Regions from separate parts of the Blautia sp. AF19-1 genome, predicted to be linked through region 1. Evidence: riboswitches for the same ligand, from Rfam matches in the RefSeq annotation. Region 1 holds a riboswitch; the other holds the start of a gene.
What was found. A riboswitch is a leader RNA that binds a small molecule or an ion and turns the genes downstream of it on or off. The one in region 1 is predicted to bind lysine.
Positions count from the first base shown of each region.

Region 1 (15,399 bases):
AACAGACTCTTTTTCATTGCTTCATCCCCCATGCCTTCTTTTGTCATCTTCACGTTCCTGCCCCCTGCCGGATACGTAAAGATTCTGCTTTCATAATGGCAATTGCATGTTCAAATGTCAACAGAAATACCCGGATCCAATGTGAGAATTTTAACGGCATTTTCTGTCAATATTCACAAAAGAAAAAAGGGCATTCTCCCTGTTGAATGCATGGGTTTTGCATAAGAAAAAGGAGCCCCCGTTTTACCTGGGGCTCCGCCTATTGGAAATGTTTATAGCAATCTCAGAAACTTGCGTTATTTTCGGGGTTTGCTATCAGAATTCGATCTCGCGCAGATATCTGTGCAGCGCATCCTGCCAGGTCGGCAGTTTTTCGAATCCGTTCTCGGTCAGTTTCTCTTTGCTCATGCGGCTGTTGGACGGACGTTTTGCTTTTGCCGGGTACTGGTCAGAGCTTACCGGTGATACACTTACTTTTCCGTAAGCCGGATCGATCTCAGCGGCCTGTTTGAAAATCTCGCAGGCGAACTCATACCAGGAGCAGAGTCCCTCGTTTGTTGCATGGTAGCGGCCGTAGTTCTCTTTCTCTGCCATGTCGACAAGCAGGCGGGACAGGTCGTAGGTGTAGGTCGGGCTTCCTACCTGATCATCTACAACAGTCAGATGATCGTGTGTCTTTCCAAGGTTCAGCATGGTCTTGATGAAGTTCTTTCCGTTCACGCCGAATACCCATGCGATGCGGACGATGTAGAATTTTTTCACCCATTTCTCTACCGCGAGCTCTCCCTCGTATTTCGTCTGGCCGTATACGTTCAGCGGATGACGCTCATCATCCGGCTCCCACGGGCGGGTACCCTGGCCGTCGAATACGTAGTCGGTGGAGATGTAGATCATTTTGCAGTCAAGGTCATGGCAGACTTTTGCGATGTTCTCGGTTCCGACTGCATTGACCTGATGTACTTTTTCCTTTTTGTCATCATCCTCAGCAAGGTCTACAGCGGTCCATGCTGCACAGTGGATTACGACATCCGGGTTTGCTTCGGTAATGACTTTTCTTACGCTTTCTGCATCGGTGATATCCATTTCTTCAATATCAACGCCGATTCCTTCATGACCGCGTTTTGCAAGTTCATTCATGACGTCATGGCCGAGCTGGCCTTTTACACCTGTTACAAATACTCTCATAATGGTTCTCCTTTTTTCTGATTTTGTTATCGTTATGTTTTGTCTGTCTCTTGTTTTTCAGTCTGATTTTCTGTTTGTACCATGAGTATAAAGGATGACGTTATGTCATGGTCAAGCATTTTTTTCAAAAACTGCCCCGGATTTTTCTTCCGGGGCAGTTTTCTTCAACGCTGTTCGCTTTTATTTGTCGATATATTTTCCGTTCATCACATCCATCAGATACTGGCCGTACTGATTTTTCTTCAGTGGCTCGATGTCGGTCAGAAGCTGGTCTTTGCCGATCCAGCCGTTCAGGTAACCGATCTCCTCGAGGCACGCAATCTTGCGGTGCTGATGGGTCTCGATGGTTTTTACGAAGTTGGTTGCCTCTACCAGGCTCTCATGTGTACCGGTATCCAGCCAGGTGAAGCCCTGTCCGAGAAGCTCAACGTTCAGGCTGCCGTCTTCCAGATAGATCCGGTTCAGGTCGGTGATCTCAAGCTCTCCGCGCGGTGACGGTTTCAGGTTCTTTGCATACTCTACGACTTTGTTGTCATAGAAATACAGACCTGTAACACAATAGTTTGATTTCGGTTTCTCCGGTTTCTCTTCGATGGAGATGGCTTTTCCCTCGGAGTCAAATTCTACGATTCCGAAACGCTCCGGATCATCTACATAATAGCCGAATACGGTTGCGCCTTTTCCGGTCTCAGCGTTTTCTACTGCTGCTTTCAGGCGTTTGTTCAGACCGTGTCCGAAGAAGATGTTGTCGCCGAGCACCATGGCAACGGAATCATCCCCGATGAACTCCTCGCCGATGATGAAGGCCTGTGCCAGTCCGTCCGGGCTTGGCTGTACCTTGTAGGAAAGCTGTACACCGAACTGATGGCCGTCACCGAGCAGTGCCTCGAAACGCGGGGTGTCCTGCGGGGTGGAGATGATCAGGATGTCGCGGATGCCTGCATTCATAAGAACAGACAGCGGATAATAGATCATCGGCTTGTCATAGATCGGGAGAAGCTGTTTCGATGTTACCATAGTTAACGGATAAAGACGTGTGCCGGAACCTCCGGCAAGTACGATACCTTTCATAATTCGTTACTCCTTTTTCGTATATGATACCTCTAGTATAACCTCATTCCCGGAAACGCGTCAACCCGTATCGTAACGTAACCGTTACTGTTCACTCAGCAGTGAAACACTTGCTGTTTCGCTGCGTAAGAACATGTTTCAGGTGTGAGCAACCCTCCTTTTGCGAAGCAAAACTTTAAATGAAGGTTGCGAATGTTACAGTTCGCTGGGCACCAGTGAACTGTAACACGTAACGGTGTGTGATAACTTTGTGACGTTTCTGTTATCAGCAGCTGTATTTCGTCAGTTTCTGGCGGGAATAGATCGAGCTGTTGCGGTTGAATACGTAGGCCGCGGTGCAGACAATAAAGAAATATGGCAGATAATCGTAGCCAAAAATCTCGCCGCCGATGAAAATAGCCGCCAGTAAGGTATTGGTTCCGCCACCGAAAACCGCCGCATAGCCAAGCGCCGCGGAAAGCTCCACCGGAATACCGAACAGATTGCCAAGGACTGCTCCCAGGGTTGCTCCGATGGTAAACAGCGGTGTTACCTCGCCGCCCTGAAACCCGGCGGACAGTGTCAGAATTGTCAGGATAAATTTCAGCGCCCAGTCATATGCATATACCTTTTCCCCATGAAATACCGCTTCCACCAGATTCGTTCCAAAGCCGCAATACCGTCCTCGGTACAGAAGCAGGAACAGAATGCTAAGGATAACACCGATGGAGAAAACACGTACCAGCGGATTTTTGATTTTTTCGCCGAGATATTTTTTCGTGTGCTTTAAGCACCAGGCGAAGAGGCCGCCTGTGATTCCAAAAATAATACCAAGTGTAATCAGACGCACCAGCAGGAACGGTGTCAGGCTTTCGCTGATGTGGACAGCCAGATTTTCTTTGCGGATTCCAAGCAGGGAAGCTACAGCGCTCGCAGAGAAAGATGCGGTAAACGCCGGAAGCAGTGCCTCGTACCGCATTTCACCCGCAGCGAGCACCTCTACCGCAAAGATCACAGCTGCAATCGGCGTTCCGAACATGCCCGCAAAGCCGGCGGCCATACCGGTTACCAGAAAGATACCGGGCGCGTTTTTAAACGGTAATTTTTTGCCGGCAAAATAGGAAAACACAGCACCGATCTGAACGGCAACGCCCTCCCTGCCGGCACTTCCACCGAACAGATGCGTCAACGCCGTTGAGAGCATTGCCAGCGGAATCATGCGAAGCGGAAGCTCTGTCTCCTCCTCATACGCTACATCAAAAATCAGACTCATGCCTCCTTTTCCCCTGCCACCGAATTTCTGATTGACTGCCACGATCACAAGACCTGCCATAGCGAGAAACGGCAGACACCAGAAAAGATGTGCCACGCGAACAGCCGTGACTTTCAAAAGCAGACGGCAGAACAGCGCCTCAATCAGACCGACTGCCGCACCGAGCGGAACGCCGGTCACACCGAGCAGCAGCAGGGCGCCGTAGGTGCGAAGGGATTTCTTCAGTTCTTCTTTCATTCTCTTTCTCTCCTTTTCGAATTCTGCTGTTATCATATCACGAAGCGGACAGATTGTGAACTATGGATACCTTTTCCTCCATACTCTTTGCCAGTGCATCGGCAAATTTTTCCTGCATCCGGATTACTTCTGTCATCTCCTGCTCCGTAAACTGCGCCGCAGCTTCCTCCTCGGACTGAAACAGCGGAAGAACCAGCTCTCTCGCATACTGTTTTCCCGTTTCAGTCAGACTGATGATTTTTTCCCGCCGGTTTGCCGGATTGACTTCCATTTCGATATATCCTGTTTTCGTTTTTAGTCCGTTTTCGTACTTTTTGTTTTAGTGTTTTTTTCTTCCTTTGTCAAGATTTCCAAAAGCCTCTTTTTTCCGTATATTTTCCGGCATTTTTCAAATACTAGCAACTGTCCAGACACTGTTAGGGAAAGGAGATTTTGAAGATGAGAAAAATCAGAAGAGTGTATATGACGCTGGCATTGGCGGTATTACTGGCCGGGATGACGGCCTGTGGAAACAACACCACGAATGACACCGGAAATGGCAATACCAACACGGAGAGCGACATGGGACAGACGGATAACAGAAACGATGTCAATACGACAGAGATGCCGTCAAACGACAATGTAAATGATGTGACGGAGGGCACCGATGGGAATGCCAACGGTACGAACGGTACAAATACCGGGGATAGAAATACCCTTGGAGATGATGTCGGCGACGCCGCTGAAGATGTGACCCGTGGTGTCGGTAAGGGCGTTGAGGATGTCGGCCGCGCGGTGGACGATGTGGTAAGCGGCGGCGACAATGAGACGCAGAATCCGCAGGAAAACGGAGCAACTACACAGAATGGAGCGGGGATGGCACAGTAAATATGCACTTCTGCTGCTCCCGTATCTAAAAAACTTCCCTTGGCGAACGATATATGCAGGTTCGCCGGGAAGTTTTTTTACTGCCAGGCACATCAGCACCTGGTTTGATCCGTCACTTTTGATTTTTTCTTTTACAGACCGCATCTGAATTTTCTGCCCTTCGCGCCAAGAATGCTGGCCATCTGATCGCCCCACGCTGCACGCTCTGCATAAATATCAACCCGTTCCAGATCTCCGCTCCGGTCCACAAAGGCAGGGAACAGGAATCCACAGATAGGATTTCCCGGCTCGTATTCTCCAACCAGCGGGCAGACAGCGCAGATCAGATAGGGGAACATCTCCTCGGATTCCCCCAGGCGCTCTTTATCGGAAGCCCTTGCAGGAATATCATACCGGTCATAAAACATGTAAATGGCATAAGCCCCGTGAATCTGCAATCCTTCAATCAGGATATCATAGAACGTTTCCAACAGCGCATCGTTCTTCAGTCCGCATTCCCGCAGCGCCATCAGCATCTGCCAGATACTGCCCGGCCCCTGGGATGTTTCCGGAAAACGGTATTCCCGCAGCTTCTCATTCGATTCCGCAAACGGAATTTTCTTGGCAATCGCCAGATTCCTGGCCTTTTCCGAACCGGACAGTTTCAGAAAATGAATGTTGAAACTGCCGTCATACTCCCCATCCGAATCCGTATAGCAACCCGCCATCCGCACAAACGAAGTCCGCGCCGGCGTCATCCTCCTCGTCAGCTCCAGCATGTCTTCCCGATTAATCATACATTCCCTCCGACAGTAAAGATATTCGAAACTCTCTGCCTTTGATCTTATCATAACATGCTTTTTCTGTCAGCAGGTTTTTCGGAATCAGATGGGATACTTATTGACCAGCTTCTTAAATTCCGCCACAGACACTGCCATACAGTCGGCGGCATCCTGAATGCTGATCGTTCCTTTTTTTAATAAATTTGATAACACCTCAAGTTTGCCTTTTTCAATGCCTTCCGTTTTGCTGTCTTCCATCATTTCATCAATTGCCTGGCTTATATTTTTATAAATTGCGTTCCTTCTCACCATTTGATAAAATCAAGACAGTATCTCGCATTTTATGATTTTGACATAGAAAGGAAAACACATGAAATTAGCAGTAATCAGTGATCTTCATGGGAATTATTATGCACTCTCGGCGGTGATGGAGTTTCTTCGCAGGCAGCAAATTGACGGTATCATCGGGCTGGGGGATTTTGTGACGGATGGGCCGTTTCCGCAGAGGATGATGGGGGTGCTCCGCGAAATGCAGGAGGAGTTTCCGTGCTATCTGGTGCGCGGCAACCGGGAGGAATATCTGCTTGAGAATCTCTGGCAGCCGCAGAACTGGAAGGCGGGTTCTTCGACGAGCGGGCTTCTGGATTACACGTTTCGGAATCTTACCGATCAGGATCTAAAATTTTTTGAGCAGCTGCCGACAGACGGTGTTCTGATTGGAAAGCTGGATGAAGCCGGGAAACTGGTTCCCGTTTTTGTGCCGCAGGAAGAAGTTACACCGGACACCTGCCGTGAATCCCTTTTCCCGGCACTTCGGCTCTGCCACGGCGCACCTGGTGAAATCCGAGGGAATTTCGGGCTGCATCCGGAGCACCTGCTTTCTCATCTGGAAAATCTCGATGCCTCCATCCTGCTTGGCGGCCACAGCCACAAGCAGGAACAGAAAGAATACGCAGGAAAAACGTATCTGAATCCAGGATCCCTTGGGCTTGCGCTTGATGATGTCGGCGGCCATGCGCACTTCGCAATTCTGACGTTGGAAAACAGCACATGGCAGATCGAATGTTTTCAGATCCCCTATGATCTCGAGGGCTATCTCGCCGAGTTCGACCGTGCCGAACTGGAAACCCACGGCAGTGTACTTGCCCGCTCCTTAAAGCGGACGCTGACCTGCGGTATCAATTACTTTTATCTCACGGTAAAACGGGTGCGGGAACTTGCGGATGCACTGGCGCTGACTGATCTTGACGAAGAGCTCTGGGAAAAAGCGGAACGGGAGCTGAAATAGATTTTTTGACAGAGGAACGTATTCCTATTACGCTGCATAAGTGAAAAAACTCATTGGCTAAAACAGAAAAGCAGCTCGAAAGAAGGCAGGCTGTGCAACTGCACACAGCCTGCCTTCTTTTTTATCTTTTCTATTTCCTGCTTCTGCCTTACTTCGCGGCAATCACATCCTGCATATCATACATACCGGCTGGCTTTCCAGCCAGGAATTTTGCGGCCTCTACAGCACCTTTTCCAAAAACTCCCTTGGAATATGCCCTGTGGGACAGAGTAACAACTTCATCCGGTCCCGCGAAGATGACGTCGTGATCTCCGACGATGGTGCCGCCGCGTACAGCAGAGATTCCGATTTCTTTCGGGTCACGCTGCTCGTGGCGCTGGCTTCTGTCGTATACGTAGTGGTACTGGTTGTCCATTGCCGCGTTCAGGCTGTCTGCCAGGGCGATGGCGGTTCCGCTTGGAGCGTCGCATTTCAGTTTGTGGTGTTTCTCCACGATCTCCATATCAAAGCCTGCTTCGGCAAGCACTTTTGCAGCTGCCTGTACCAGTTTCATCAGCGTATTCACACCAAGGGACATATTTGCAGAGCGGAGAACCGGGATTTCTTTGCTGGTCTCCTGCACTTTTTTGAGCTGATCCTCGGTGAGGCCTGTGGTGCAGAGGACGAGTGGAAGTTTTTTCTCCTTGCAGGCATCGAGCAGTGCGTCGGCTGCCTTGTAGGAAGAAAAGTCAACGACTACGTCTGCCGGAACATCGCATTCTGCCAGGCTTTTGAATACCGGATAATCGTTCTGGCCGTTGTCGTTCATATCGATTCCGGCTATGATTTCTGCATTTGCATCTTCTTTTACCAGGCCGGTGATGACCTGTCCCATATGGCCGTTGCAGCCATGCATAATAATTTTAACCATTGTCTTTTTCCTTCTTTACTTCGTGTATTCTTAACTTAAGCCAGTTTGATTCCAAAATCTTTCATAGCCTTTGCCAAGCGCTCCTGGTTCTGCGGCTCCATCTCGGTCAGCGGCAGACGAAGCGGTCCAACCTCTTTGCCCATCAGGTTCAGCGCTGCTTTTACCGGAATCGGGTTTACTTCGCAGAACAGCGCATCGATGAGCGGCAGTGCTCTCAGCTGGATTTCTCTGGATCCGGCCACATCGCCGTCGAGGAATTTCTGTACCATGTCGTGGGTCTCACGCGGTGCTACGTTGGAAAGAACGGAGATTACACCGCTTCCGCCAAGGGAAAGGATCGGCACAACCTGATCGTCGTTTCCGGAGTACAGATCGATCTTTCCATCGGTCAGCTGCATAATTTTTGCGACCTGGGAAATGTTTCCGGAAGCCTCTTTGACTGCAACGATATTCTCAACGTTGTTGAACAGATAGACGATCGTTTCCGGTGCAATGTTTACGCCGGTTCTGCCCTGAATGTTGTAAAGGATGACCGGCACTTTGACGCTGTCTGCGATTGCGGTAAAGTGTGCAATCAGGCCCTTCTGTGTTGCTTTATTGTAATACGGAGAAACGAGAAGAAGTCCGTCCACGCCGTATTTTTCTGCTTCCTGAGACAGATAAATTGCTGTCTCCGTGCTGTTGGAGCCGGTTCCTGCAATTACCGGGATTCTGTGATTTACTTTTTCCACGGTATATTTGATGGCATCCAGATGCTCCTCATGGGACAGGGTCGAAGCCTCACCGGTGGTTCCGCAGATAACGATGGCGTCGGTTCCGCCGGCGATCTGCTCCTCAATCAGTTCTCCGAGTTTTTCGTAATTCACTTCCTGTGTTTCGGTCATCGGTGTGATAATTGCAACAGCTGCACCTTTAAAAATAGACATTCTCTTTTCCTCCTGTATGTTGTGTCAGATAAAACCATAAGAAATCAGTCGCCGGAGCTTATCTCCCACGGAAAATTTCACTTTCCGTTAAAAAAAGAGGCGCCTCATCCCAGATAAGATCGCCTCCAAATTCACACATACGCAGTATCTATGATCAGATAGCTCTCCATCTCTCGATGACAGTCGCAGATTTTTTCAACCTGCGCCCAGGAGCATACCGGTTCAGCGCCGGATGTCCTTCGGCATTCTTCCCTTTTCCTCTTCTTCTTTTGCTGCTGAGGCATCCGAAAAGGTACTCTTGAAGTAATGCGACCTCTATCCACTTCAGTTCTGCTTTTACTATAGCATCATTAAATTTTCTTGTCAACAGCGGATCGCGCTTTAACTCTCACTATATTCCAGCTTGCTCACCGAAACCTCATATGCGGTCCGCTTTTCCATTTCCGTCTCGCTCAGCCGCTTCATATATTCCCGGCTCTGGATCCGTCCCCAGATGAGAACGTGGCCGCCCACGGCAAACGCAGAGGCATACCGCGCATTCCGTCCCCAGCAGATGCACGGGATATAATCTGATTTTCCATACGGACGGTTGACCGCGATCAGAAGGTCGGCGATCTCTCTTCCCAGAGGTGTTTTCCGGTAGACCGGCGGTTTACATATGTATCCATCGAGGTAAATCTGGTTGGATTTGACGGAATCGTCCTCTTCCTCCACGAAGCTTAATTCCCGCGCAAATACGGAGAGTACCAGACGGTTCTTCTTCTCCTCGTGGCGGTTGTAGGACCGGAACTGACCGCTGATGCAGATCCACTCACCCTGGTAATCCTGTGATACGTCCACCAGCCGCTCGGAGACCATCACCGGAATGATGTCCTGCGATTCACTCAACCGCTTGACCATCACATCGACGAGGTAAAAGCCCTCTCCGAATACCTGATGGCTGAATGTAAACGGGGAGACAATCTCTCCCATGATAACCACCTGATTGTTTTCAATCATCTTGTCTGCCATAATGAAAATCCCCTTCCTTTGTCTTTTCTTTCTGAATATTGATTTCTGATCGGTACTTTGCTGATCTATAATCCTAATGTATGAACCACATTTCTTTTTCAGAACCACTTTTTTCCAGATTTTTTTATTTCTATTCAAATCAGCATTCTGCCCAATTTTTTGTATATGTTTCTGTAAAAACCGCACCACATGCTTCGTATTTTCTACCATTGCAATACAAAAAATGTCACATCTTCCCTGTTTTTTTTCTCTGTTCTGTGCTATAATAATTCAGATAGGCAGGCATCCAGCAGAGACAAAACGGCAAGGCACCTGCCTTTGTGCTGTGATAAACATTCCCGGCCGGCTTGAAATTTTGAAAAATTGAACCCGGCAGGGTCAACTCATAGGAAGAGGAATGAAGAAATGAAAACAACGAGAGAAGATGTAAGAAACGTTGCCATCATCGCCCATGTCGATCATGGTAAAACTACACTGGTAGACGAGCTTCTGAAACAGAGCGGCGTTTTCCGTGCCAATCAGGAGGTTCAGGAACGTGTCATGGACTCGAACGATATCGAGCGTGAGCGTGGAATCACCATTCTTTCCAAAAATACAGCAGTTTACTACAAAGGAACGAAAATCAACATCATCGACACCCCAGGCCATGCGGACTTCGGCGGCGAGGTTGAGCGAGTTCTGAAAATGGTAGACGGCGTTATTCTGGTTGTAGACGCATTCGAGGGCGCTATGCCGCAGACCAAATTCGTGCTGAAAAAAGCACTCGAGCTGGATCTGTCCGTTATCGTCTGCATCAACAAGATCGACCGCCCGGAAGCCCGCCCGGATGAAGTTATCGACGAAGTGCTCGAGCTTCTGATGGACCTCGATGCATCTGACGAACAGCTTGACTGTCCGTTTCTGTACGCATCCGCAAAGATGGGTCATGCGGTACTCGATCTGAACGATACCCCGAAGGATATGACTCCTCTGTTCGAGACCATCCTGAAATACATCCCGGCTCCGACCGGCGATCCGGAAGCTGGCACACAGCTTCTGATCAGTACCATCGACTACAACGAATACGTTGGACGTATCGGTGTCGGCAAAGTTGAAAACGGAACGATCCGCGTGAACCAGGACGTTATGCTGGTCAACCACCACGATCTGACCAAGAAGAAAAAAGTAAAGGTCAGCAAACTGTATGAATTTGACGGACTGAAAAAAGTAGAGGTTACTGAGGCAGGCATCGGTTCTATCGTTGCTGTTTCCGGTATCCCGGATATCCACATCGGAGATACTCTCTGCGGCGATCTGGACAACCCGGTTTCCATCCCGTTCCAGAAAATCTCCGAGCCGACCATTTCCATGAACTTCATCGTAAACGACAGCCCGCTGGCAGGTAAAGAAGGTAAATACGTTACCTCCCGCCACCTGCGCGACCGTCTGATGCGTGAGCTGAACACCGACGTTTCCCTGCGTGTCGAGGAGACTGATTCCGCAGACTGCTTCAAGGTTTCCGGCCGTGGTGAGCTGCATCTGTCCGTCCTGATCGAAAACATGCGCCGTGAGGGATATGAGTTCGCAGTAAGTAAGGCAGAGGTTATCTACAAAGAGGACGAGCGCGGACGCAAACTCGAGCCAATGGAAATCGCATACGTTGACGTTCCGGACGAGTTCTCCGGTACTGTCATCCAGCTCCTCAGCGAGCGTAAAGGCGAGCTTCACGGCATGAGCCGCGCAAGCGATGGTTCCACCCGTCTGGAGTTCGAAATCCCGGCACGAGGCCTGATTGGTTTCCGTGGAATCTTCATGACCTCCACCAAAGGAACTGGTATCCTGAACACCGAGTTTGAAGATTACGCACCGTACAAGGGCGACATTGAATACCGCAAACAGGGTTCCCTGATTGCTTTCGAGGCAGGCGAGTCCGTTACCTACGGTCTGTACTCCGCACAGGAGCGCGGTACTCTGTTCATCGGACCTGGCGAGAAGGTTTACGCCGGTATGGTTATCGGACAGAACGGTAAGGCCGAGGATATCGAGCTGAACGTCTGCAAGACGAAGCACCTGACCAACACCCGTACTTCTTCTTCCGACGAGGCACTGCGTCTGACTCCGCCGAGAATCCTTTCCCTGGAGCAGGCTCTGGACTTCATCGACAAGGACGAGCTTCTTGAGGTTACTCCGGTTTCCTTACGTATCCGTAAGAAAGAGCTGGATTCCAGACTTCGTAAGAGAGCGGCAATGAAATAAATTTTCATAAAATGACATAAGAACCGCCGGTTCACTCTTGATTTGAGAGTAAACCGGCGGTTCTTTGTCGTTTTTCTATTCTGTTTTCTATTCGTTTGTCGTTCCGCCATGGAAGCCGTAATACGTCTCTCCCGCTGCAAGATCCACGCCGTTTGCCGCTGCAAGAGTATGAATCGTGACAAGCTCATACCCGCGGTTGATCAGCTCCGGCACGATCGTTGCACACGATTCTACGGTCGTCTCGTGGATATCATGCATCAGGATAATGTCTCCCGGGCTTACACTGTCGAGAACGGCGCTGATGTTTGCCTGTACATTTTTTGTCTGCCAGTCCAGGGTATCGACATCCCACATGATGCTCGGGCGGCCGATAGATGCGAGCAGTTCATCGGTGCTGTTTCCATACGGGAAACGGATGACAGTTGCACCCTGTCCGTTGTTGTACTGGGCGATCAGATCATCCGTCATCTGGAACTGGGCAAGGCCGTCGTCGGTGCTCAGTTCTTTCATATTCGGATGCGCATAGGAGTGGTTTCCAAGCTCACAGCCGATCGCCGCCATGCGCGGGATCACATCTGCACCGTATTTTTCCACATTGCTGCCGAGCATAAAGAACGTCGCCTGTGCCCCGTACTGCTCCAGCGTATCGAGAAGCGTGCTGGTATAGACGCCTGGGCCGTCATCAAAGGTCAGGGCTACCATCATCGAGCCGTTGCGGTCTGGCTGGTAAACACCCTGGTCATCAAAGTAACAGCCTTTTCCGCCGATCGCTTTCCAGCCGGTCGCCATGTAACCATTGGAATCAAAATGGTACTGGTTTCCGTCGATATCTGCCCAGCCGTTGACGTAGTACGTTGTGGCATCCGTTGCGTACCACCAGCCCGACGAGCTGTACTGCCATCCCGGCGTCTCATTCGGCGGCGTGGTCTCCGCAAGCTTCTTAATTCCCGCATTTCCCGATCCGTCCTCCGCCTCCGGCGCCGTCTCGCTCACCGTCTTTGCGGCTGTGTCATTACTCAGTACAATTCCTTTTTTCGCAAGCTGCGCTCCCGCAAATTTCCAGATAAGCGCAAGAAAAAGAAGGCCGATTACCACACACAGGGAAATCCGTGATACTTTCTGCATCATCTGTCTGCGGCGCATCTGCTTTCTTCTCTGTTTCAATGATTTTCTTTCCATATGATCTGTTTATACTCCATCGTCCCGCCCCTTTGCGGAACTTTCTTCCATCGTAACACAAACGTTTTTCGACATTTTTCTACTTACTATCATAACGTGATCTGACCTAAGATGCAAGGCACAAATTCTTACATTTTTCCACTTCTGGTAAATTAATGTTTATCGTTTCTTAACATCTTGTCACAAAAAAAGAGTGACTCTGCACCCATGGTAAAAGCGGATACAAAATCACTCTTTGTCACTCTCTTTTAAAAAACCTGGTTTCTTTCTGGTGCTTTGCCACCAAATCACAGGTCTTTCACCTGTCCAGCCTGATTATCCTCTCTGCTTAAGAGTAACTGCAAAGTTTTAACGTTGCCAGAACAACGGAAGCAAACACCTTATGCCTCATGTCCTATTTTAGTCAGGAAATCGCTGCCCATCACCCATTTTTCGTTTTCCAGCGTCACAACGGACTCGAGTTTCCAGGTGACGGTCTCTATTTTGGTTTTGCGGAAGAAATGGAGGAAACGGGTTCGTCGCTCGATCGCAGCGGTCACGTTGGTTTCGATCTTCATCTGGTTGGATTCGTTGGTTACGGTTGTGGAGACGCTGCTCACGGTGATGCTGGTGATTCCGGTGTTGGTGTCGCTGTTCAGGTAGGCATCGCAGAGCTGCTGGTACTGTTCTTTGGCGGTTTTCTGTACGGCGGTGTCGGCGGAAAATTCATTTTTGATGGTGCTGAAGGATTTTCCGGCGGCTGCGGCTGTGAATACCTTGTCCAGGGACTCTTCTGCGCGGTCGGCGATGGTTTTGCCGGTGGAATCGTTGAGTTTTAAATCCGGCAGGAATTCCATGCTGCTGTTGTCCTGCACGAGGACGATCTCGCGGTATGGGTCTTTCTGTTTTTCGGTCAGTTCAATGGTGTGGCCGCCGAGGAAGAGATACGGGATTTTGTAGATGCTGACGTTATCTGCTGTCTCTTTTAAATACTTTTTCCCGACCTGCACGCCGTCCAGATAGAACGAGGCATCCGCCGGGACGGTGATTTCGACATCCGTCACGCAGCTGTCTTTCGGCACAACGTACCACTCTTTGAAGTTCCATTTTACGGTATCCCCGACGGCGATCTCCAATGTTTCTTCCTGCGAGTCGCTCATGCCTTTTAACGTGTACCGCACAGTATAAATCCTGTTTTCCCCGGTCTCAAGATTCTGTTTTCTGCGCATGAAAAAGCTCTTGATCTCCGGTGTTTCCTGCCCGTCAGTGCCGTCCTGTTTTGCTTTCCAGGTCATTGCATTGACGTAGTTCTTCCGCGACAGAAACGTGCTGTCCGGGAACTGGCATACATCGTATGCACTGTTCCAGTCTCCTGCCAGGCATGCTTCCACGTAATTCCGTCCTGCCGCCTGCGGCGCATACAGATACGCGCCTGCCATAAAAAATACGGCGCACAGAATCAGAAACAGACTGAGATTCACGATCAGAATCCGCAGACTCATCGGCAGATCACGAAATTTTGCCGCCTGTATTTTCACAGAAAGCTCCGTCGTCTCTTCTCCGTCTTTTTCCACATGGCGGAATCTTTTTCCTTTTCTTTTCCACTTCTGGAGCATAGTTTACCTCATCTTTTCCTCTTATTTAGACTGTTCTTTCACCGCATACGTATGCACCCGGTCGCTCTTCTGGCTGTATGCCTCTCCCTCGGAATAATACTCCTCCGATGTCGTGGAAAAACGCGTAATCGTCTCTTTCACACGCTCTCCCGCCGTTTGCTGGTGGAGAAACAGCGCTGCAATCATCAGAATCACAAATATATCCAGAATCAGTACCGCCGCATTTGCCACGATGCCAGGTAATTTTTTTATCCACATAGGCTTCCCTCTTTTCTGTCTCCATTGTAACAAAATGCTCCCGAAAACACAAGGAAAGCAGAGACCCCGGCGAACCGAAAATTCTCTGCTTTTCACAAATGACATATTTATTTTTTAACCTTGTTTCAATCCACAGTCGGTAATTTCACAGAGTCTGACATGTCAGCAGAATGCTGACTGTGGTTTGCCTCATGTCAGTGGGGGATACCGATTTCTCTCCGCCCGCCACTGCCGTTAACTTTCTTATTTGCAATTCATCTCACCACCTATAGAGGTGGGAGAATCCTTGCTATTATTTGTTGAAGGGTTTACTCCTCGGTATCATCCTTTGACGGAATCATTTCCTCAAAGTCGAAGTCGAGCATCGGCTCTTCCTCTTCAGCTGACGGCTCTTCAACCGGAGCTTCTGCCATCGGAGCTGCCGGAGCATCGTCCTCAAGATCTTCGGTCAGAATCAGATCCTCGTCCTCTTCTTCCTCGATCATGCTGTCGGTATTCAGATGAATGTTGCTGTAGCACTTCATACCGGTACCGGCCGGGATCGGTTTACCGATGATAACGTTCTCTTTCAGGCCTACCAGATGGTCAACCTTACCCTTGATAGCAGCGTCGGTCAGAACCTTG
Region 1 covers NZ_QUGQ01000007.1:48,620-64,018, forward strand. Annotated here, with positions in the region: gene DWX26_RS06375 (MFS transporter) at 1-47, opposite strand, end outside; gene rfbD (dTDP-4-dehydrorhamnose reductase) at 316-1,185, opposite strand; gene rfbA (glucose-1-phosphate thymidylyltransferase RfbA) at 1,366-2,256, opposite strand; gene DWX26_RS06390 (chloride channel protein) at 2,522-3,745, opposite strand; gene DWX26_RS06395 (hypothetical protein) at 3,783-4,016, opposite strand; gene DWX26_RS06400 (hypothetical protein) at 4,184-4,612, shown strand; gene DWX26_RS06405 (DUF4317 family protein) at 4,744-5,388, opposite strand; gene DWX26_RS16650 (hypothetical protein) at 5,476-5,634, opposite strand; gene DWX26_RS06410 (metallophosphoesterase family protein) at 5,744-6,661, shown strand; gene dapB (4-hydroxy-tetrahydrodipicolinate reductase) at 6,810-7,571, opposite strand; gene dapA (4-hydroxy-tetrahydrodipicolinate synthase) at 7,607-8,497, opposite strand; lysine riboswitch at 8,649-8,823, opposite strand; gene DWX26_RS06425 (single-stranded DNA-binding protein) at 8,879-9,508, opposite strand; gene typA (translational GTPase TypA) at 9,914-11,743, shown strand; gene DWX26_RS06435 (polysaccharide deacetylase family protein) at 11,831-12,922, opposite strand; gene DWX26_RS06440 (hypothetical protein) at 13,303-14,517, opposite strand; gene DWX26_RS06445 (hypothetical protein) at 14,539-14,775, opposite strand; gene rpoC (DNA-directed RNA polymerase subunit beta') at 15,084-15,399, opposite strand, start outside.

Region 2 (15,399 bases), on a different contig from region 1:
AGTTCAATGACAACCTGGCGGCGGCGCACATTCATTTTGCTCATGTAATACTCCTCCATGGCAGTCATCGGCGAGACGCTGGAATCCTGGAGATATTCCATGACGTGGAAATTTTCGATGGACTTGGTGAATTTCCGGTTTTCGTTTTCGAGATTTAAAATTTTCATAGGCACGTTCCTTTCTTTCATTAAGAAGAAAAATAGTGATCCGTCTTGTTTCTTTTATTATACAGGAAAGAAAGCAAAGAGCACAGAAAAATTTAGAAAAAAAGGAAATCTGGAAATCATGTTGTCCATTTTTCAGCGGAGTGATAAGATAAAGTTCAGAAAACGCAAGCAGTACGGTCAGAGGAGGAATTTATTATGAGTACAATTACTGTCAGAGATGCAAAAATAGAGGATGCCGCACGCATTCTGGAGATTTATGCTTATTATGTAGAATACACCGTCATTTCTTTCGAGTGGGACGTGCCGTCTCTGGAAGAATTTGAGAACCGCATGCGTGATATCATGAAAAAATATCCATACCTCGTCATCGAGCAGGATGGAAAAATCGAAGGTTATGCATACGCACATGCCTTTGTCGGCCGCGCCGCATACGACTGGTCGAGCGAGCTGACCATTTATCTCGATCACAATGCAAGAAAAGGAGGCCTTGGCCGGAGACTGTATGAAGAGCTGGCGGACCGCCTGAAAAAAATGGGCATTCTGAACCTCTACGCCTGCATCGGCTATCCGCAGGTCGAGGATGAATATCTGACGAAAAACAGCGCCGAGTTCCATGCGCATCTCGGATTCGAACTCGTGGGAACCTTCCACAACTGCGGCTACAAATTCGACCGCTGGTACGATATGGTCTGGATGGAAAAAATCATCGGCGAGCCGCACGCGGGACAGCCGGCAGTAAAGCCGTACAGCGAGGTTAAAGAATGAGTACGATAACGACGTATACAAGAAAACACTTCGATCCCGTACATCCTGATCCGGGGCTGCTCTGTGTGGAGGATTTTGCGCATGCGCTGCCGATGATCTGCCGCGGAAACGGCCATGTGACGACGTTCTGGTCAGTGGGAGAGCACTGCATCTGCTGTGCGAAAGAGGCTGCCGCGCGCGGCTATTCCCGGCGGCTGGTGCTGGCGTGCCTTCTGCATGACGCGAGCGAGTGTTACATGTCGGACGTGCCGCGGCCATTAAAGCAGGAGATGCCGCGGTACCGCGAGATCGAGGACCATCTGCTTTCGGTGATTTATGAGAAATATCTTGGCAGTGATCTGACGGCGGAGGAGCAGCGGATGATGAAACAGATCGACAATGATCTGCTGTGGTACGATTTGACGAATCTGCTGGAGGAGCCGCAGGCGGGGGATGCGCCGAAACTTCACATCACGCTGGACTACACGGTGCGGCCGTTTGCTGCGGTGGAACAGGAGTATCTGGAATTATTCGAACAGTATCGGGAGACGGGCGATGAGAGAGGATAAAAACGAAAACCGCTGGGACAAGCTGCTGCAGATCCACACAATGGGGCGGGATGACAGCCGGTCGGATCTGTACTGGTATCCGTATGAGCCGACCCCGTACTGCGTGCTGGAGCGGATGGCAAACACGGGGATGATCCGAAAGGGAAATACGCTGCTCGATTACGGATGCGGAAAGGGCCGCGTAGATTTCTTCTTATCGGCGCAGACCCGGTGCCGGTCCATCGGTGTGGAGTATGATGACCGGATTTATGCGAAGGCGGTGGAAAATAAAAAAGCGGCGGTCTCCGGCGCGCGGACAGAGTTTGTGCTGGAGAGCGCCGAAAATTTTCCCGTTCCTGCGGAAGTGGACCGGGTGTATTTTTTTAACCCGTTTTCGCTCGAAATTTTAAGAAAAGCAATGGCAAGACTGCTGGAATCGTACTATGAAAATCCGCGGGAGATCCAGTTGTTTTTCTATTACCCGTCGGATGCTTATATCTCGTATCTGATGACGGTGCCGGAACTGGAATTTCTCGATGAGATCGACTGTATGGATCTGTTTCCGGGCGGGGACAGCCGGGAGCGGGTTGTGATTTTTACGATTCAGGAATAAAAAGTTTTGTAACAGCAAAAACCGTGTGGAATACAAAAAAGCATGAATTATATTTGAAGAAAGGGCGTTTTTATGAAATATCAGGTAATGCGAATTGAGGAAGACCTTGATTTCGGCTGCGAGGAACGCAGCGCCGATGAGCCTGTCATGGCAGTTGTTGTTTTGAAAGATGAAAACGGAACAGAATCGCGTATCCGCCAGGAGGATCAGATGCTGTATGACTGGAACATCGAGGAGGGCGATACCGTCATTCTGAATGAAAACGGCGAATTGCGAAAAGCACTCTCCGGTGATTGGACGCAGAACTGTGATTCGAAAAATGTAGATACGACAAAATTCGTCAACATGATGCAGGTTGTCAAAGCCGGAAAACAGATCGACTGGATCTGCCCGTTCTGCGGCGGAACAGTAGAACGACTGGAGCAGGAAGGCGGAAAAACCGTAATCGGATGCACATCGTGCGATATGCAGATTCAAATAGAAAATTAAACGATTTCAGCCTTTAAGGCCGAAAGAGAAAGGAAACACAAATGGTAAAACCAATTATGAGAGACGTTCTCTTCCTCGGACAGAAATCCATCCCGGCGACAGAGGAAGATCTGCAGGTGGGAAGAGATCTGCAGGACACACTGGCAGCAAACCGCGAGGCATGCGTCGGCATGGCGGCAAATATGATCGGCGTGAAAAAACGCATCATCATCGTAAACGCCGGATTCCGCGACATCATCATGTTCAACCCGGTGATCGTCCGCAAAAGCGGCCCCTACGAAACAGAAGAAGGTTGCCTCTCCCTGCCAGGCGTGCGGAAAACAAAGCGGTACCAGAACATCGAAATCGAATACTACGACTGGAATTGGAAAAAACAACGCCAAAAATTCACCGGCTGGCCAGCCCAGATCTGCCAGCATGAGATGGATCATCTGGAAGGGATACTTATTTAGATCCTACAGCAGACAGGAGGACAGTATGACAGACAGAGAATGAATGGTAAAAGGAATCATTTACAACCCGAATGTGGAAGAGCTGGCCAAAGAGCAGTCCGGCTATATGGAGCGTCTGTGGAAGTTCAACCAGCTGAAGTCGTCAGAGGGAGACAAGAAAGTCAAATAAATCAGGACAAATTTCGAAAATATAAAATTTTTGTAAAATAATGTCGAAAAAACGATTGACAAGTAGCGAAAAGAAACATATGATAATACCTGTCAATATACATATTCGGCAATAGAGGCGCGAAGGCTAAGAGTAGCTGTCCTGAGACAACGGGGTCTGGGACGGGCAGGGAAAGGAGCATTCGCCGAAACGGGGCAGTTCCCGAAAAACTGTCTGCGTTGGGGTACAGTCGAACAGGCTGTGCACTCTCACCGTACTGGTGGAGGAGCTATTGCTTCATGAACGTAGATTTAATGGAGCAGTGGTGAAGACCGCTGCTCTTTTTATTGTACTGCAGTTGGAACCGTGACAAAAGGTTCCAGGGGTGGAAATCTGTTTGGTTGGAGAACGAAAGACGAAACGGGTGTTACAGGATACGTCTGAAGAAAACTGTTGCCGGAAAAGAAAAAAGGGAGGATTTTGACATGATAGCATTTCTTAACTGGCTGGACGGTGTCCTTTGGGGCGTGCCGCTGATCGCGCTGATGATTCTGACCGGTCTGTACTTTACCGTTCGTTCTGGATTTTTCCAGTTTCGTCACTTTGGCTGGATTATGAAGAGAACCGGCGGAAAACTGTTCCAGAAAGAAGACAAAGCAAGTGAAGGAAAGGGTATGCTTTCCTCGTTTGAGGCGATTTCGACCGCTATCGGCGGTACCGTAGGATTCGGTAATATCGCCGGTGTTGCAACTGCAGTTGCAGCAGGCGGCCCGGGAGCCATTATGTGGATGTGGCTTTCGTCTCTGCTTGGTATGATATTAAAACAGGTTGAGGTTACCCTCGGCTGCTACTACCGTCACACCAACGAAAAAGGTGAGTACTACGGCGGTCCGACTTACTACATGGAGTGCGGACTTGGCGAGGAGCGCCACTGGGGCAAGCTGTGGCTGATCCCGGCGCTCATCTTCGGCATCGGTATTTTCTCCACCTTCTTCGTAACCTCTTCCAACCTGACCGCATCTCAGGTCGTAGCCGGTGCGTTCGGTATTGAGAATATCAATCTTGGAAGCTTCAAAGTAGAAGGCGTTATCGTGATGGGCGTTCTGCTCTGCATTCTGACCTATGTCGTTACAAGCGGCGGTACGAAGAAAATCGCAAGTCTGTTCAGCAAGCTCGTTCCATTTATGAGCGTTCTTTATATCTTGATGGGAATTGGCATGATCATCATCAACATCAACCGCGTTCCTGGCGTATTTGCAGCCATCGTAACAAACGCATTTACCGGAACAGCAGCGATCGGCGGTTTTGCCGGCTGCGCAGTCAGCGAGATTATCCGTGTGGGTATGGCGCGTTCCGTATACTCCAATGAGGCTGGATGGGGTACTTCTCCAATGATCCATGCTTCCGCAAAAACACCGCATCCGGTAGAGCAGGGTCTGTGGGGATCTTTCGAGGTATTCTTTGATACCATGGTTATCTGTACGATCACCGCACTTTCCGTTATCTTAAGCGGAAACTGGACCGACGGAACGAACGGCGGAACACTTGCTTTAAGTGCATTTGCAAGCGGATTCGGCAAATTTGGAAGCATCCTTCTGGCAGTCATCATGGTCATTTTTACTGTAACGACTTCCGGCGGATGGTTCACCTACTATCTGGCAATTCTGGAGCATCTGTATAAAAAAGAAGGCAAGATGAAAGATATCGTCATGAAAATCTTCTACGCAGTCCGCGCTCTGCCGGGCGTACTGTGGACGATCTATCTGGTAAAGACAAACAACCAGGGCTTTATCTGGACTGTCGTTGATATCACATCTGCGATCCCGACCTTCGTCAACGTAGCAGTGATCCTGATTCTCTCGAACCAGTATTTCAAACTGCTGAAAGACTACAAAGCAAGAAACTTCGGCCAGGGCACGGTAGACAAGAACGCCTGCCTGTTCTACGAAGAGAAAACGAAATAAAAAATATTCAAAAGCGAATCCAGACACGCAAGAGAATAGCGTGTCTGAATTTGTATATTGCGCAAATGGGAAGAAAAGAATAGAATCAAATTTAGATGACAGTAGGAGGATAATGATATGAAAACAATTTACAAAAACGGAGCTGTCTACACCGGAAAACTGCCGCTTGTCGAAGCGTTTGCAGTAGAAGACGGCAAATTTGTTTTCGCCGGAAGCAGCGCAGAGGCAGATGCCCTTGCAGCAGCCGGCGACAAAGTTGTAGACCTCGGCGGAAAATTCGTCTGCAGCGGTTTTAACGACAGCCATATGCACCTTTTAAATTACGGAAGCTCCCTGCTGAAAGCGCAGCTTGCCGCACATACTGAAAGCCTGGAAGATATGCTCGCCTGCCTCGACACCTTCCAGAAAGAGCATCCGCGAAAAGACGGCGCATGGCTGATGGGCCGCGGCTGGAATCAGGATTACTTCACGGACGTGGACCGCATGCCGAACCGCTACGATCTTGACCGCGTATCAACCGAAGTTCCGATCTGCGCGACGAGAGCGTGCGGCCACTGCCTCGTAGTCAACAGCAAAGCGCTGGAACTCCTCGGCGTCACCGCAGATACCCCGCAGCCGGAGGGCGGAGAGATCGGTATGGAAAACGGTGAGCCGGACGGAAGATTCTTCGACAATGCAATGGAACCGGTTTACGACAGTATTCCGGTGCCGAGCAAAGAGGAAATCAAAGATATGATCCGCAGCGCCTGCAAAGCCCTGAACAGCTACGGCGTCACCAGCAGCCAGAGTGATGATTACTGCGTTTACCGCGCCGTTCCGTGGCAGACCGTCAACGAAGCATACAAAGAACTCGAGGAGTCCGGCGAGCTGACCGTCCGCGTTTACGAGCAGAGCAACTTTACCGATCTGGAATCCTTAAAAGGTTTCGTTGAGGCTGGAAATGTGACCGGCATCGGCACAGACCGCTTTAAAATCGGACCGCTGAAAATGCTCGGCGACGGCGCACTCGGTGCGAGAACAGCATTCCTCAGTCGCCCATACGCAGACGACCCGTCCACCTGCGGAATCCCGGTATTCACCCAGGAAACCATGGATGAGATGATCGGCTACGCCAATGCACACGGCATGCAGGCTGCAGTTCACACGATCGGTGATGCGTGCCTCGACCGCGTGTTAAGTGCCTATGAAAAAGCCCTTGCTGAAAACCCGAGAGAAGATCACCGCCACGGCATCGTGCACTGCCAGATCACAAGAGCCGATCAGCTTGAAAAAATCGCGAAAATGCATCTTCACGTTTACGCACAGAGCATCTTCCTCGATTACGATAACCATATCGTAGAGGAGCGCGTCGGCAAAGAGCTTGCGAGCACAAGCTACAGCTGGAAGACGCTGATGAATAACGGCGTCTCCGTCAGCAACGGAACTGACTGCCCGGTAGAGCTGCCGGATGCCCTCGCCTGCATGCAGTGCGCTGTCACAAGAACAACGCTGCGCGACCATGTCGGCCCGTACCTGCCGGATCAGAAATTCACCGTACAGGAAGCACTCGACAGTTACACGATCCGCAGTGCCGAGGCAAGTTTCGAGGAGAACGTGAAAGGCCAGATCGCAGAAGGCATGATGGCAGACTTCGTCGTACTGGGTCAGAATCCGTTTGAGGTGGATGAGAGCACGATCAAAGACATTCCGGTGTGCCGGACGTATCTTGCTGGTGAACTGGTATATGAAGCATAAAGATATAACTCAAATGAGCGATAAATGTCAAATGAAAATTCATACAATGAAGGGAAAAACGTGAAATAAGATAACCTGGAAATAGTATGGAATAAAGGCAGAAACAGAGGAGAACCTCCTGCGGCGATAAACGGTCGCAGGAGGTTCTTTTTTGATCCTGATAGGACCATACGGTCGTAAAAGAATCGAACAAATGGTTGCATAAAAGGGCGGGAATGTGCTATGATAAAGGAAATTTTACAAAAGGAAAAAACAGACAAATGCTTGGAAGAACACATTTTTTTATTGGAACAGCAGCGGCACTTGCTGTTTTACAGCCGCAGACGGTTCCCGCGCTTGTGGCCGGTGCCGGGGCTGCCGCGATCGGCGGTTTGATCAGTGACATTGATGTCGGCACTTCACAGGCGCACCGCGATGCCGATAAGATCATTACGGCAACAGTTGCAGTTGCGGTGCTCACAATTCTTGCGGAGTATAAACTGAATCTTGGAATTTACCGCCGCCTCACAAGCGACAGCAGCGTGCTGCGTCTCCTCGCCGGAACGGCAGCATTTTTGCTGATCTGCGCCTATGGGAAACAGCAGCCGCACCGCTCCTTCATGCATTCATTTGCGGCGCTGGCATTGCTGACGGCGTGCGTGGACATCATCTACCCGGATGTGTCCGCTTATTTTGCCGTGGGCTTTCTGTCCCATCTGGTGCTCGATTTTTTCAACCGGAAACCGGAAAAGCTGTTCTGGCCCTGGAAGAAGGGATTCTGCCTCGGACTCTGCTCAGCACGGGGACTTGTGAACCGCGCACTGCTCGGGTGCGGCATGGTATCTCTTGCTGTAATACTGGTGATCTCGGCGCCTGCAGGGCGGCTGATGGCTAAAATCATGCGGGCAATTTACGGATGAGATGGGATTGACAAAAAGATAACAAGACAAAGGAAGAAAAAGCAGGAATTTTTCGGTGTTAAAGTTAATATTTTATACATTTTATAGTAGGATTTTTGATTAAAATGATGTAAAATAGAAAACAGAAATCCGGCGTCCGTAATTGTTTTTGAAATGAACGAACAGGGAACCGCCGGCCCGTTACCGCAGCCGATTGCGGAGCGCAGCGCAACCGACAACAGAGATTAGAGCACAACAGGCAATACAGGAGTTAGTATGAACGAAGAAATGAAAAACCAAACAGAACAGTTACCGCTTTTAAAAGTACACATGATGGGAAGTTTTTTCCTGGAGTACGGCGACCAGCCGATTTCCTTCCGGAAAACAATGGCAACAAAATCGATGAGACTTCTGCAGATTTTCCTCTATAACAAGGACAATGGAATTTCCAGAGGAAGACTGTTGGAGAGCACATACGGAAGAGAAGATGTGGCGGACGCGGCAAACAGCCTGCGTGTCGGCGTACATCGCCTGAAAAGAAGCCTTGTCGAGGCAGGACTTCCGCAGTTTGAGTACATTTATACACAGAAAGGCGTTTACCACTGGACCAGCCCGATGCCGGTCGAGGTAGATGCGATTGATATCAAAAATAAGATCCTGGAAGCAGGAAAAGAGACAGACGAGAAAGCGCGCATGGATCAGATGATCGAAGCACTGGAGCTGTACACCGGAGAGTTCCTTGCAGATTTCGGCGAGGAAGAGTGGGTACAGGCGGAGCGCGCGCAGCTGAAAAAAGTATATTCCGATGCACTGAAAGAAGTAAGTGAGTATCTTCTGAAAAACGAGGAGTTCGATGAGCTGCAGAAACTGACTTCTGTTGCTTCCGAACTGTATCCGTTCGACGAGTGGCAGGCAGTCCAGATGCAGGCGCTGATCGGCCTGGAGAGATACAAAGAGGCCATGAAACTGTACGAGCAGACCTCGAAACATTACTTTGAAGAGCTTGGCGTTACACCGAGCGAGAAACTGGTGGAGCAGTACCGCTATCTGGGAAGCCGCATGGGCAGCAGACACCGCGTGATCGAAGAGGTACAGGCAGATCTTCAGGAGAGCCCGGGAGAAAAGGGCGGAGCATTCTTCTGTTCCCTCGCCGGATTCCGTGACTGCTACCGACTTGTTTACCGTATGTCCGAGCTGAACGGACAGATGCCGTGGCTGATGCTGTGCACCATTACAGACGGAAAAGGTTACCCGGCAAAAGGCGGTCCGCGCCTTGACCGTATGTCCGAAAAGCTGCTTGAGGTAATGAAACGCAGCCTGCGTCATTCCGATTTCTTTGCAAAATACAGCCCGTCCCAGTATGTGATTCTGCTGCAGGGCGGCAGCCAGAGAGGATGCGAACTCGTCTACAAGAGAATCAGCGAGCGCTTCTCCGAGGAGAAAAAAGGCTGGGCAAAGAATCTGAAATACAGTGCACTGCCGGCAATTCAGACCGAAAAAGAGCTTGAGTTCTTAGAAGGAGACGATGTTTTATGATTCGCGTACAGCTGCTTGGAAGATTCCGCATGTACGATGAAACACGCTGCCTCAACGAGGAAGCGATTCATTCCCCGATGATCACAAAGCTGCTGGTTTATATGATCTGCAACAAAAACCATATCGTAACACTGGAACAGTTAACCGAAGCACCCTGGACGGATGAGGAGAGTGAAAATCCGTACGGAGCACTGAAAAATATGATGTACCGTCTGCGCGGAACGCTGCGGAAGGTATGGCCGGTTGAGAGAGGATCATGCCTGCTATATGAAGGCTGTCATGGAACTGACGAAAAGCCTGGAGCACCGCAGACCGCAAAGGAAAAGTACAGGTTCTCAGTGATCTAAAAGAGCTTTATCAGGAACCAAGAGAATTAGAAAAAATAAATTAATTTTTAAGTTGACAGCAGACTAAACAAATGGTAACTTTAAGCTGTGATGAAACGAGCTTAAATCCAGAAAAAGTCTGCTGTCTTAAGTTAAATAAAGTACAACAGACAGGGAGGATAACAAACATGAGTTACAGAGAAGTATATGAAAAATGGTGCAATGATCCATATTTTGATGAGGCATCCAGAGAAGAGCTGAAAGCACTCGAAGGAAATGAGGCAGAAATCGAAGACCGTTTCTACCGTCAGCTTGAGTTCGGTACCGGCGGACTCCGCGGTGTCATCGGAGCGGGTACCAACCGCATGAACATCTACACCGTACGCCAGGCAACCCAGGGCCTTGCCAACTACATCATTTCCCAGAACGGACAGGAAAAAGGCGTAGCCATCGCACACGATTCCAGAAGAATGTCTCCGGAATTCGCACGCGAAGCAGCACTCTGCCTGAATGCAAACGGAATCAAAACGTATCTGTTCGAGTCCCTGCGTCCGACACCGGAGCTTTCTTTTGCTGTCCGTGAATTCGGCTGTATTTCCGGTATCGTCATTACCGCAAGCCACAACCCGAGAGAGTACAACGGATACAAAGTATACTGGGAGGACGGCGCACAGATTACACCGCCGCACGACAAAAACATTCTCGCAGAGGTAGCAAAAGTAACCGAGTTTTCTGCCGTTAAAACGATGGAAGAAGATGATGCAAGAGCAGAAGGCCTGTTCCAGGTCATCGGAACCGATTTTGATGACCGTTACGTCGCAAAATTAAAAGAGCAGAGCATTCATCCGGAAATCATCAAAGATGCGGCAAAAGATATGAAGATCGTCTACACACCGCTTCACGGAACCGGAAATGTGCCGGTACGCCGCGTTCTGCGCGAGCTTGGCTTTAATCAGGTTTACGTTGTAAAAGAGCAGAAAGTGCCGGACGGAAACTTCCCGACGGTGGCTTACCCGAACCCGGAAGACGAGAAAGCATGGACACTGGCGCTGAAACTGGCAAAAGAAGTAGACGCTGACATCATCCTTGCAACCGACCCTGATGCAGATCGTCTCGGCGTTTATGCAAAAGACAGCAAGACCGGCGAGTACGTAAGCTTCACCGGAAACATGTCCGGTATGCTGATCGCAGAGTATATTCTGCGTGAGCGCACCAAGAACGGAACCATGCCGGAGAACCCGGCACTCGTTGAGACGATTGTTACGACCGATATGGCAAAAGCAATCGCAAAAGCTTATAACGTGGCACTGATCGAGGTTCTGACCGGATTCAAATACATCGGCGAGCAGATCAAATTTTTTGAGCAGAGCGGTGCACACAATTATGTATTTGGTCTGGAAGAGAGCTATGGCTGCCTGGCCGGAACATATGCAAGAGATAAAGATGCCTGCGTGGCAGTTATGATGCTCTGCGAGGTTGCTGCATACTACAAACAGCAGGGCAAAACACTGTGGGATGCCATGGTGGATATGTACGAGGAGTACGGCTACTACAAAGAGGGTCTTGCAACGATGACCTTAAAAGGTATCGACGGTGCAAAAGAGATCCAGACCATGATGACCAACTTCCGTGAGAACCCGCCAAAAGAGCTGGGCGGTTTCCAGGTTCTTGCCGTACGCGATTACAAAGCAGATGTACGCCAGGATCTCGTAAGCGGAGAGAAGAGCGCGACCGGACTTCCGTCCTCCAACGTTCTTTACTATGAGCTGGAAAACAACGCATGGTGCTGTGTGCGCCCATCCGGTACTGAGCCGAAGATCAAATTCTATTTCGGCGTAAAAGGCACATCCCTTGAAGATGCAGCCGAGAAACTGGAAAAATTAAAAAATGCAATGGTAACTGCTTAAACGCTGTGTGATATAGAAACAAAAAAAGGCCTCAGCCCGGCGGGTGAGGTCTTTTTGTACAAAAATCGGCCCGGCGGATCAAGCTTACCTGAAATAAGGAGAAGAAAATGGCGATTTTATATTATGATGAGAAAAAGCTTTTTCAGTTAAATACAGAGAATACGACGTATGTGATCGGCCTGAGCCCGGAAGGCTACGTCGGACATGTTTACTATGGACCCCTTCTGCACGGAGAGCCGGATCTGTATCCGCTCCGCATGGATGAGCCGCCGTTCACCCCGTCCGTCAATAAGAGAGAGAAATCTTCGTTCCTCGACCGTTTTCCAATGGAATACCCGACCGGAGGAGTCGGCGATTACCGTGAGAGCTGTCTGAATATAAGAAATGCACAGGGCCGTATGGGATGTGAGATTTTCTTTGATTCCTATGAAATTTTCAAAGGAAAACGCCCGCTGACCGGTCTTCCAGCTTCTTTTGGAACCGAGGACGAAGTAGAAACTCTGGAAATCACCTGCAAAGATCCTGTTCTTGATCTTGTTGTTGTCCTTTCCTACTCTGTTTTTACAAAAGAAAACGTTATCACCCGAAGTGTCCGCGTGAAAAATGAAGGCAGTGAAGCGCTGAAGGTAGAGAAAATCTACAGTGCCTGCCTCGATATGGACAACGAAGACTTTGAGATGCTTTCTCTTCATGGATCCTGGGGAAGAGAACGCCACATCCAGCAGGGTGCGCTCCGTTACGGAAAACAGCTCGTTTCCTCCGGAAAAGGAGAGTCCAGCCATCAGGAGCACCCGTTTGTGGCCCTGGTGACACCGGGAACGGATCAGGAGCGCGGCGAGGTTTACGCAATGCACTTCGTATATTCCGGCAACTTTATCGGACAGGTGGAAAGATGCCAGTTTGATACCGTTCGTATGGTCATGGGTATCAACCAGGAGGAGTTCTGCTGGAATTTAAAAGCCGGCGATGAATTCCAGGCGCCGGAGGTTGTTATGGTCTACTCTGCCGAGGGACTTGGCAAAATGACGCGTTCCTACCATGCATTTTATCGCAGACATATGATCCGCAGCCCGTACAACCACAAAAAACGCCCGATTCTGATTAACAACTGGGAAGCAACTTACTTTGATTTTGATACCGATAAACTCCTCGATATCGCAAGAGAGGCAAAAAAAGACGGCATCGAGATGCTTGTTATGGATGACGGCTGGTTCGGAAAACGAAATAAAGACGATTCTTCCCTCGGTGACTGGGTTGTCAACGAAGAGAAGATCAAAGGCGGCCTGAAAAATCTGGTTGACAAAGTGAATGAAATCGGTCTTGAATTCGGTATCTGGTTCGAGCCGGAGATGATCTCCCCGGACTCTGATCTCTACAGAGAGCACCCGGAATGGGCGATTCAGATTCCGGGAAGAGAAGCGACTGAGATCCGCTGCCAGTACGTGCTGGATCTCTCCCGCCCGGAAGTGCAGGATTATGCGTATGAATGTGTGGCAAAAATCCTGCGCAGTGCAAACATCAAATACGTGAAATGGGATATGAACCGTCAGTTAAGCGACCTGGGAAGCACCTACCTGGACAAAGATTCCCAGCAGGAGCTGTTCCACCGCTACGTGCTCGGTATGTATGCGATGCAGGAGCGTCTGATACAGGAGTTCCCGGATCTGCTTCTGGAGAACTGCTCCGGCGGCGGTGCACGTTTCGATCCTGGAATGCTTTACTACAGTCCGCAGATCTGGTGCTCCGACGACACCGATGCGATTGAGCGTCTGGAAATCCAGGAGGGAACAGCCCTCATTTACCCGCTCTGCTCAATGGGTGCACACGTCAGCGTATGCCCGAACCACACGGTTGGCCGTGTAACTCCGTTTACAACGAGAGGCCATGTGGCACTGGCCGGAACGTTCGGCTATGAGCTTGATATCACAAAACTGCCGGAAGAAGAGAGAAAGCTGATTCCGGAGCAGACCGCAATGTATCACAAATATCATGAACTGATCCGCGAGGGAGAGTATTACCGTATTCTTTCCAGCCGTGAAAACCACAGATCCGACTGCTGGGCAGTAGCATCGGAGGATAAAAGCGAAGTGCTTGTGACCTACGTACAGGTGCTGGCACAGGCAAATATGCCGTCCCGCAAGGTTCGCCTGCGCGGCTTTGATCCGGCGAAAAAATATCGTCTGGAGGGAACCGATGAGGTTTACAGCGGCGAGATGCTGATGAATGCCGGTTTCCGGATGAAAGATTTCTGGGGTGATTTCGTCAGCAGACTGTATCACTTTGTTGCAGTAGACTAAGGAGCAACGGATATGGCAAAAGTAAGATTGGCAGATATTGCAAAGGTGGCGGGCGTCAGCGCCGTCACCGTGCATAACGCGATTACAGGACAGAAAGGGGTCAGCGATGAGATGCGCGCCCGGATTCTGGAAATTGCAAAGGAAATGGGGTACCGCCAGCCGGGAAGCGGAGCGAGAAATACACAGGGAAAAAGCCTGCGCTGCATCGGAGTGGTGATTCCGGAACGGTATCTGGCAGAGTATACGACATTTTACTGGAAAATGTATCAGGAGATGGCACTGGCGGCGACGGAAAAGAGCTGTATGGTGACCGTGGAGATCCTGAAACAGGAGATGGAAGATGAGATGATCGTGCCGTGCATCGCCAAGGAGCAGACCGTCGATGCACTGATCCTTATGGGAGACACGAGCCGCGATTACATCCACTATCTGAAGAAAAACGTGGATCTTCCGATCGTATTTCTGGATTTCTACGACAATGAGCTGGCAAAAGATGCCGTGATCGCAGATAACTTTCACGGAATGTATCTGATGACGGAATACCTGTATGAGCATGGCCTTACCAAGCTGGCTTTTGTCGGTTCGATTCATTTTTCCAGCAGTATCATGGATCGGTACTGCGGTTTTTCTAAGGCTGTTCTGGAACACCGCGATGTGACACCGGCGGAATGGATTCTGGAGGACCGTGATGAGCGGGGCCAGATCGAAATTCATCTCCCGGAACAGATGCCGGAAGCGTTCGTCTGCAACTGCGACCTGACCGCCGGCCTTCTGATGCTCGAGCTGGAAAAACGCGGCATCTCCGTGCCGGAGGACGTTTCCGTTGTCGGCTTCGATAATTACCTGTATCCGGGTTTCCCGGATCTCAAGATCACTTCGTATGAGATCAATACGAAGGCGATGGTAAAAGTAGCGCTCGAAAAAGCGCTGAAGCAGATCCGCGGCGCGGCATCCGGCAAAAATATGGAAATTGTCTCCGGACAGCTGGTGCCGAAAGAGAGCGTAAAGCTTTGATTTTTATAACTGAATTATAAATTAAGAAACGGGGCATTTTGAAATGCCCCGTTTTTGTACATATTACACAACAAAGTCACTTAAAAATTGACAGTATCTAACGGAACTTATTTTTTAAGTAATTTCCAGTTGAAAAATTAATCATCTATGTTAAAATTAAGCTAAAGGACTGGGCGTGAGGGTGATAAAACACGGCGGTTCGGAGAAAAAAGAATGAAAAAACAAGATTCTGTCCACTAACAGAAACTTAAAAAAACAAAGTACAACTCATAAACAAACAATATTTTTCATGGAGGTTTCAAAAAATGAGCGAAGTTAAAATTATTGGAGATGCTGTCAAAAATATGCCATGGCAGGAAGGCCCGGCTGAGTTTTCCGGTGCACCGGTATGGAGATACAGCGAGAATCCGATCATCGGAAGAAATCCGGTGAAGGAAGTAGCAAGAATCTTCAACAGCGCCGTTATGCCGTACGGCGACGAGTTCATCGGAGTATTCCGTGGTGAGCAGACAAACGGAATCCCGTACATCTACCTTGGAAGAAGCAAAGATGCGATCCACTGGAATTTCGATGAGAACAAAA
Region 2 covers NZ_QUGQ01000016.1:29,824-45,222, forward strand. Annotated here, with positions in the region: gene DWX26_RS11400 (AIM24 family protein) at 1-167, opposite strand, end outside; gene DWX26_RS11405 (GNAT family N-acetyltransferase) at 363-932, shown strand; gene DWX26_RS11410 (hypothetical protein) at 929-1,480, shown strand; gene DWX26_RS11415 (class I SAM-dependent methyltransferase) at 1,467-2,072, shown strand; gene DWX26_RS16915 (hypothetical protein) at 2,145-2,561, shown strand; gene DWX26_RS11425 (peptide deformylase) at 2,603-3,013, shown strand; gene DWX26_RS17395 (maltose acetyltransferase domain-containing protein) at 3,057-3,182, shown strand; lysine riboswitch at 3,287-3,461, shown strand; gene DWX26_RS11430 (alanine/glycine:cation symporter family protein) at 3,647-5,125, shown strand; gene DWX26_RS11435 (amidohydrolase) at 5,243-6,859, shown strand; gene DWX26_RS11440 (metal-dependent hydrolase) at 7,120-7,758, shown strand; gene DWX26_RS11445 (AfsR/SARP family transcriptional regulator) at 8,014-9,273, shown strand; gene DWX26_RS11450 (hypothetical protein) at 9,270-9,620, shown strand; gene DWX26_RS11455 (phospho-sugar mutase) at 9,788-11,506, shown strand; gene DWX26_RS11460 (alpha-galactosidase) at 11,614-13,803, shown strand; gene DWX26_RS11465 (substrate-binding domain-containing protein) at 13,816-14,817, shown strand; gene DWX26_RS11470 (glycoside hydrolase family 130 protein) at 15,123-15,399, shown strand, end outside.
Region 2: linked by a shared signal. The riboswitch ahead of DWX26_RS11430 (alanine/glycine:cation symporter family protein) and the one ahead of dapA (4-hydroxy-tetrahydrodipicolinate synthase) in region 1 are both predicted to bind lysine.